2 regions of the Paraburkholderia sp. Ac-20336 genome follow, and region 1 is predicted to be linked to the other one. Evidence: riboswitches for the same ligand, from Rfam matches in the RefSeq annotation. Region 1 holds a riboswitch; the other holds the start of a gene.

Evidence for each region. Region 1 has a riboswitch for cobalamin ahead of GXB81_RS15635 (CbtB-domain containing protein). Riboswitches for the same ligand answer to the same signal wherever they lie in the genome.
Region 2: another riboswitch for cobalamin. It lies ahead of GXB81_RS27505 (cobalamin biosynthesis protein); the one in region 1 lies ahead of GXB81_RS15635 (CbtB-domain containing protein).

Annotation. Positions count from the first base shown of each region.
Region 1 is NZ_JAAGPS010000046.1:19-4,206, forward strand. It holds partial or broken gene GXB81_RS15625 (hypothetical protein) at 1-238, shown strand, start outside; gene GXB81_RS15630 (CbtA family protein) at 507-1,247, opposite strand; gene GXB81_RS15635 (CbtB-domain containing protein) at 1,259-1,480, opposite strand; cobalamin riboswitch at 1,523-1,666, opposite strand; gene GXB81_RS15640 (histidine phosphatase family protein) at 1,723-2,352, shown strand; gene GXB81_RS15645 (MarR family transcriptional regulator) at 2,563-3,288, shown strand; gene GXB81_RS15650 (FUSC family protein) at 3,295-4,188, shown strand, end outside.
Region 2 is NZ_JAAGPS010000155.1:5,708-9,895, forward strand. It holds gene GXB81_RS27495 (cobyrinate a,c-diamide synthase) at 1-326, opposite strand, end outside; gene cobO (cob(I)yrinic acid a,c-diamide adenosyltransferase) at 330-932, opposite strand; gene GXB81_RS27505 (cobalamin biosynthesis protein) at 929-1,501, opposite strand; cobalamin riboswitch at 1,745-1,985, opposite strand; cobalamin riboswitch at 2,065-2,345, shown strand; gene cobW (cobalamin biosynthesis protein CobW) at 2,466-3,584, shown strand; gene cobN (cobaltochelatase subunit CobN) at 3,591-4,188, shown strand, end outside.

The DNA of each region.
Region 1 (4,188 bases):
CTCTTTACTGTGTGAGACTCTTGATACTTTTGCCTCGACCCGATCCGAAGATCAGGTCCGCACCCCGCATCAAGCGCCCACACTTATCGGCTGTTGGTTTTTAAAGATCGGTCCACAAACTCACAGCACCCAAACCACCCGGCACCGCTTCGTTCGCGTCGCTGCGTCTGCAGCAGAGAAACGAGATTATGCTGACCGCCCCGCATCACGTCAAGACCCTTCTCACAATTTCTTTTAAAAAAATCGAAGAGCTTAAAAATCGAGCACCATGGCATCGAATTCAAATTAGTTAGCCATCCGATTTAATTTGCACCGGGAGAAGCGAAGAACATGGATTAGAAGATTAGGTAATTGGCGAAAAGCGACCTGAGGAGCTTTTCCACAGAAAATGTTCGCAAGCCTGTGGATAACCACTCCACAATTACGCCAAGTCATTGAAGTAAAACCATTCTTGCGCGTTGCGCGCGAAGCATGACCGCTTTCGCGGTCATGCATTGCCTTCAATCTCAGGCCGACCTCATCGTTACGCGCGCATTCGTACGCATGAATGCACTGCGCTCGACCAGCGCGCCAAACAGCAACCCGATCGTCGCCCACATGATCACCTGCATGCCGATCGCGACGACGCGGAACTTCCACAGCAGCACGGCCGGGAAAGCGGCGGGCACTTCATTGATGACCGGCATCGACAACTGCACGGCCGCGATGATCGCGACGAACACCAGGCCTGCCACGATCGAGCCATTCCACGCGCCGAGCTTCGCAACCGCGCGGCGGCGCACCTTCAGCGCAAACACCATCGTCACGAGCGAAATGGCGATCATCAGGAAGAACAGCCCCGTGCGCATGCCGATCGTCTCGGGATCGCCGACCGATGGCGGATTCGCCGGATACTTGATATTCGGCACGATCACGAGCGCGATGAAGGCGCCGAGCGCGAGCCATGCGGACAACGCGCGCACGCTCAATGCACCCGCCCGTCCATAGGCATACGCAAACACAAGCGAGAACAAACCACCGAACGCCGCACCATACGTCACGACGCCGGTCAGCAGACCGAGACCCGCCTGCGTTTCGCGGCTCACGAGTTCGGGCTCGGGAGCTTCGCCGCGTGCGGCCGCCGCTTTTTCTTCGAATGAAATAGCCTGATCGACCTGCGGCTCACCCGCGAGTCTCGCGAAGCTGAATGTGAGCAAGCCCGCGACGATGCCCGCGAGCATCCCGCGCACCAGTAATTTGCCAACCATGTCGGACTCCGTTAGTGGCAGGGAAAGCCAAGCAGATGGCGGCCGTCGTGCACGAACTCATGCACGTACATGCCGGGGACCAGCGAGGTAGCCCCCTCTTCCGCACCAACGAAGTAAAGCGCGAGCAACAGCAGCAAACCGCCGAATACCACCCACGGCAGCAGTTCGCGCAAAGGAATCGGAGTAGGCTCGGCCGCGGGTTGCGCGGCGGGATCGAAAACGGCTTCGGCCATGATGGATATCTCCTGGGGGTAACGCGCCCCGAAAGTCGATGACATAGGAATGGTGCGAAGCACAGGTCTGGCTTTCGGCTCTTGCTTGCAAACCGATTACAGTGGCGCGACCGCGCCGGGCTCTCACCGGCTTCCATGCTTCGCGGAGCCCTTATTCTACGCGCTAAACTTCGGCCTTCATGAAAGCTTCGGCCACGTTTGCAAGCTCGCGTGGACAAACGGCAGCATCGGGAAAGCACAGAATGGATACGCGACTGCTACTGATAAGCCACGCGGCGACGGCCTCGCAACGCGCCGGCCGCTTCCCTTCCGACGACCCGCTCGACGCGCGCGGCACCGCCGAAGCGCAAGCGGCGCGCGCCCGTCTGGCACTTGCGCACGAGGCTCGCGTCTTCACGAGCCCGGCTGCCTGCGCGCGCGATACAGCTGCGGCGCTCGGCCTGAACGCCACACCCGCCGCAGCGCTAGCGGATATCGACTACGGCGACTGGCGCGGCCAGCGCCTCGCGGATCTCGCCAATGAAGCGCCCTTGCAACTCGCCGCGTGGACCCGCGACGCCGACACCGCGCCGCCCGGCGGCGAATCGTTCAGCCAGCTCGTGCAACGGATCGGCGCATGGCTCGACGCACCGGACGGACCCACGACATCGGCATCGACATGCAACGCGGCAAACCCGGCACCGCCAGCCGCATCGCCGCAAACACACACGGTGCTCGCCATCACGCACGCGCCGCTGCTGCGAGCCGCCATCGTGCATGCGCTCGGCGCATCCGCACAGGTATTTCCTCGCATCGAGATCGCTCCGCTGTCGGTCGTCGAATTGCGCCACTCGCGGCGCGGCTGGACATGGTGGCCAGCCGCCACTCGCTGACGCGAACGCGGCATGCGAAACATACGGCTTCGCTCCCCTGCTGGCAGCCCCGCCGCCGCATCCGACACAACATCCGACACCATCGGAAACACGTCCCGTCCCCCTCCGTTTAACGCGACTGTCGCATTCGCGCCGCAGACTCTCCCGGCACGGCGCGAATTTCCGATTCAATAGTTTGCTAACGAATATCAAGGAAATACAATACCTGCCATGCCGAATCTTGATACCCTGCGCCGCACCGTCAGCAGCACGCTGGTCGTCGCCGCCAGAAAGTGGCGGCGCACGAGTCATGGCGTGCTGGCGGCCTTCAACGTCTCCGAAGCGTGCGCGACCCCGCTTCTGACCGCGAGCCGGCTCGGTTCGGCAGTGCGCCAGGTTACGCTCGCCGATCACGTCGGCATCGAAGGCCCTTCGCTCGTGCGGCTGCTCGATCAGTTATGCGCAGCGGGTCTGATGCGCCGCGAGGAAGATCCCGAGGACCGCCGCGCCAAAACCGTCGCGCTCACCGACGAAGGCCGCGCCGTCACCGCGAAGATGGAAGAGGAGCTGGTCACGTTGCGCGCCCAGGCGCTCAAGGGCCTGTCGCGCGACGATCTCGAAGCCACGCTGCGCGTGCTCGATGCGTTCACGACGGATGCCAGCGGCCGCGCCGAGCTCGACGCCGAAGCGGCGGCGAAGCCCGAGCCGCCGCAACGCGGCACAACGGCCGGACCTGCAGCGGGCACCCGCGCGCCGCTCGAACGCGCCGCGTCCAAGCGCACCACGTCGCCGCTCAAACGCGAACCCGCGCGGCGCGAACCCCTCGCCGTCAAACTCGGCAAGACCGGCAAGAGCGCGGCCCCAGGCGCCGGCAAGGCGCACGGTACGGTCAAGGCACGCAAGTCCACCAAACGCGGCGTCCGCGCAACGGCGCCACACAACGCCGGGTCCGCGTAACGGTCTATGGCCTACCCTTCCTTTCGCGACTGGCTGTTCTCGGTCAAGACGTTCTTCGCGGCAATGCTCGCGCTCTACATCGGACTCGCGTTCCAGTTGCCGCGGCCGTACTGGGCGATGGCCACCGTCTATATCGTGTCGAACCCGTTCGTCGGCGCGACCCGCTCGAAGGCACTCTATCGCGCGCTCGGCACTGCGCTCGGCGCGGCGGGCGCGGTGCTGCTCGTGCCGCCGTTCGTCGAATCGCCGTATCTGTTCAGCGTGGTCGTCGCGCTCTGGACCGGCACGATGCTCTACCTCGCGGTATCGGACCGCACCGCGCGCAGCTACGTGTTCATGCTCGCGGCCTACACGATGCCGATCATCGCGCTGCCTTCGGTGACGAATCCCACCGGCGTGTTCGATCTCGCGGTCAGCCGGACCGAGGAAATCCTCGTCGGCATCGTCTGCGCGAGCATCGTCGGCAGTGCGCTGTTTCCGAGCCGGCTCGCGCCGACCATCATCGAGCGCACCGACGCATGGTTTCGCGACGCCGCGTTCTACGCGACCGAAACGCTGTCGGGCCGCATCGCGAGCGCGGCGATTTCGGGCGCGCGGCAGCGGCTCGCGAGCACGATCAACGGTCTGGAACTGCTGCTGAGCCAGCTCGCCTACGATCACACGCGGCCCGACATCCTCGCGCGCGCACACGAACTGCGCGGACGCATGCAGTTGCTGCTGCCGATCATGTCCTCGCTCGCCGACCCGCTGCTCGCGCTCTACCACAACGGCCAGCACAGCTGGCCCGAAGGACTCGACGCGCTGCTCAAAGACGTCATCAAGTGGTTCAACCAGCCGCTGCCCGCGCCGAGCAAGGGCTATCACCCGGACGAAACCGCCAACGCGCTGCGCGAGCGCATC
Region 2 (4,188 bases), on a different contig from region 1:
CTCGGCGTGCCGTCGAACAGGCCCATCACGCCTTCGATCAGGATCAGATCGGCCTCGGCCGCCGCCTGCGCGAGCAGGTTGCGGCACGCGGTTTCACCGACCATCCACAGATCGAGCGACAGCACCGGCGCGCCGCTCGCGCGCGCGAGGATCATCGGGTCGAGAAAGTCCGGGCCGGTCTTGAACACGCGCACGCGCCGTCCGAGCCGCCGGTGCAGGCGCGCGAGCCCCGCCGTGATCGTGGTCTTGCCCTGGCCCGAGGCGGGCGCGCTGATAAAGAGCGCGGGACAGGCCGGGCGGCGCGTCGCTTCGGGCGCTGACGGCATCGCTCAGAACTCCACGCCGCGCTGCGCCTTCACGCCCTGCTCGCGATACGGATGCTTGATCGCGCGCATTTCGGTGACGAGATCGGCGGCTTCGATCAGCGCGTCCGGCGCATGGCGGCCGGTCACGACGACGTGCAGCATCGGCGCGCGCGCGTTGATGACCGACAGCACTTCGTCGAGCGGCAGGTATTCGTACTTGAGCACGGTGTTCAGTTCGTCGAGGATCACCATCTGATAGTCGCCGCTTTCGATCATCCGGCGCGCCTCGTCCCAGCCCTTGCGCGCGGTGGCGATGTCGGCGTCGCGGTTCTGGGTGTTCCAGGTGTAGCCGTCGCCCATCGTGACGAAATCGCAGTGTGCGATCGCGCCGAGAAAGTCGCGCTCCGAGGTATGCAGCGCGCCCTTGATGAACTGCACGACGCCAAGGCGCATGCCGTGGCCGAGCACGCGCACGGCCATGCCGAACGCGGCCGTGCTTTTGCCCTTGCCGGTGCCGGTGTTGACGATCAGCAGGCCTTTCTCGACGGTCGCGGCGGCCTGTTTCTTTTCATGGCCCTCGCGGCGGCGTTCGGTCATGCGTTGATGCGATTCGGGATCGGTTTTCATCGAAGGTCCTGTTGGGGAGTGTCGGGTTGGGTTGGAGCGGTGTCGGCGTCGCTGCTGGCCGAGGCGATCGCGACGGTAACGCCGTCGTGCACGGTCTTGGGTACGAGCAGGCGCGCGGGCTGTGTGGGCGATGCAGCGGCTGACGCAGCCGCCAGGGTCTGCGCCGCGAGCAGCGCGCAGGGTTCGCAAACGCCATCGACGCCGAGATGCGTTTGCGCGGCCAGCGACGGCGTGGCGACCGGCACCGCGGCGATCTGCTCGCGGCTGAACACCTGCAACGGCAGCGCATGACGCGCGCAGAATTCGCGCAGGCCCGCTTCGTGGGCCTTGGCGTCGAGCGTGGCGACGGCGTGAATCTGTTCGAAAGAAGCGACGCACGTGTGCGAGCCGAGCGCGGCGCGCACCGCCGCTTCGATCTGTTGCGCCGAACTGCCGAGGCGACAGCCGATGCCGACGCCGAGCGTCTTGCCCGGGCGTCCGGTGTGTCGAGCGGCATCGGCTTTGGCTTCGGCATTCGCGTCAGCGCAAGAGGCCTCGTGCCCGGCGCTGGCGAGCGAGGCGCGCGTCATCGCGGCATGCAAGGCAAACGCCTCGCGGTAATGGAAAAAGGGCGGCTGCCTGCAAGGGCGCACGCGGCAAGGAAGATCGAGGTCATGCGGTACTGCGAATCCGGGCTTGGACCATCGCGCGGCGCGTTGCGTTTTCGCGGCGAAAACCCCGTGGAAAAACGCCACGCTTGGCGCGGCCATGCTTGAACGCCATCACATCCGTTCCCCGCGGATTCCGGCGGCCGGCAGCGCAGCGATGAACGCGGCGCCGCCTCCGCGTCTGGCCGGTATCCGGGCTGGCGGCCTCACGCGCTTTGCCTTCCCGTCCGGATTCGTCGGACAGTGGCGCGAAAAACGCATGTGCGACGCGGCCGGAACGGCGCTCGCGTCGCAGGTCGCTTACCGTTGCGGGGACAGCACAGATTGAACGCATGACGCGCTGCCTGTTTCCCGTTTAACTGCACACGCGAGTGCATGTGCGGGCACCAAACGCGCGCATACGATAGCACATGGCGCCCCGCCGGATAAGCGCGCGCGGCGCTTCACGCGGTGTCCTTTCCTTGACTGCGCATGGCCGTGGGCCTACACTCGCACGCACTTCTGGTGCTCGCGCGCGCATCCATGCGCGTGCAGTTAAACGGGAAACAGGGAGCCCACCTGCTCTGGAACGGGCCAACCTGTGCTGTCCCCGCAACGGTAAGCGAAAAGCGGTATCGGCTGCATGGCCGGCCACCGCGGAGCCGGCTTCGATGTCCACGCGCAAGGCTGCGTCGGCATATCACCACTGGTCGAGAAACCACTCGGCCGGGAAGGGGAAGCGGCGCTTTCGCCAGCCCGGATACCGGCCCGAAGATGCAGGACGGACGCCACGGGGATGCGGCGTCGCGTTCACGACCTCACTTTCCGCTTTCTGTTTTCCGTTGTCGCGGCAACGCCGGCGCTCGTTCCGGCATGCGCGGCGCAACGCCTTCGGATGAACCTCACGATGCAAACTCAATTGCGCAAGATCCCCGTCACGATCGTCACGGGCTTTCTCGGCAGCGGCAAAACCACGCTGCTGCGGCACATTCTTCAGCATGCGGGCGGCAAGCGCATCGCGGTGATCGTCAACGAGTTCGGCGAACTCGGCATCGACGGGGAGATCCTCAAGGGTTGCGGCATCGGCTGCGATGAAAACGGCGTCGAAACCGAAGGGCAACTGTATGAACTCGCGAACGGTTGCCTCTGCTGCACCGTGCAGGAAGAGTTTTTTCCGGTGATGGAAAAGCTCGTCGAGCGCCGCGGCGAAATCGATCACGTGCTGATCGAAACCTCGGGTCTCGCATTGCCGAAGCCGCTCGTGCAGGCGTTCAACTGGCCGCAGATCAAGAGCAGCTTCACGGTCGACGCGGTCGTGACCGTCGTCGATGGTCCGGCTGCCGCGAGCGGCCAGTTTGCCGCGAACCCGGTCGCCGTCGATGCGCAGCGCAAGGTCGATCCGAATCTCGATCACGAATCGCCGCTGCACGAGCTGTTCGAAGATCAGTTGTCCGCGGCCGATCTCGTGATCCTGAACAAGACCGACCTCGTCGACGATGCGCAGCAGCGCGCGGTCGAAGCGCTGATTCGCGGGGAGATTCCGCCGCAGGTGAAGATCGTGCGCGCGCAGCAGGGCCAGCTCGATCTGCACACGCTGCTCGGGCTCGAAGCGGCTTCGGAAGAGACGATCCACCTGCGCCACGATCATCACGGTTCCGCCGACGATCCCGACCACCACCACGACGAATTCGATTCGGTCGTCGTGGAAGCGCGCGTGTCGTCGCGCGACGCGGCGATCGCCGCATTGCAGACGCTTGTCGAAGGCCACACGATTTATCGCGTGAAGGGCTTTGCCGCGTTGCCGGGCGCGGCGATGCGCCTCGTGATTCAGGGCGTGGGGCGGCGCTTCGACAGCTATTTCGACCGGCGCTGGCAGGCTGGCGAAAATGACGGCGGCGCGCACGCCGGCAGCCGTTTCGTGCTGATCGGCGAAGACCTCGATCAGGCCACGCTGCAACGCGCGTTCGACGCGGCACTCGACGCCGCCGCTCCTGCGCCCGCGAGCGTTGCCGCACACCAGGCGTAAGCGCTCATGCATCTGCTACGCACGACGCCGGGCGGTTTCGTCGACGATACGCAGGGCGTGATCCGTATCGATCAGCAGCCTGCCGATATCGTCGTGCTCAGTTCCGCCGACACCACGCTGTCGCTGCTCGCGAGCGTGGTTCCGCGTCTCGGCGACGGCTTCCCGAGCCTGCGGCTCGCCAACGTCACCTATTTGCGGCAGCCGGCGTCGGTCGATTTCTATCTCGACGACGTGTTGCAGCATGCACGCGTCGTCGTGGTCGATCATCTCGGCGGCGAGGCTTACTGGCCGTACGGCATCGAGCAGGTCGTCGCGCTCGCGCAGCGCAGGCAGCAAACGCTTGCGATGTTTTCCGGCGATTTGCAGGAAGACCCGAACCTGCTCGCGCGCAGTACCGCGAGCGCCGAGCTGTGCCATCAGTTGTGGCGTTATCTGCGCGAGGGCGGCCCGCAGAATGCCGAGGCGTTCCTGCGCTGCATCGCCTATCGCGCGCTCGATTGGGGACGCGAGCCCGAGCCGCCGCGCGCGTTGCCGGCCGCGTCGCTCTATCATCCCGCGCACGACACGCCGACCATCGCCGACTGGCAGGCGCGCTGGCGCCAGG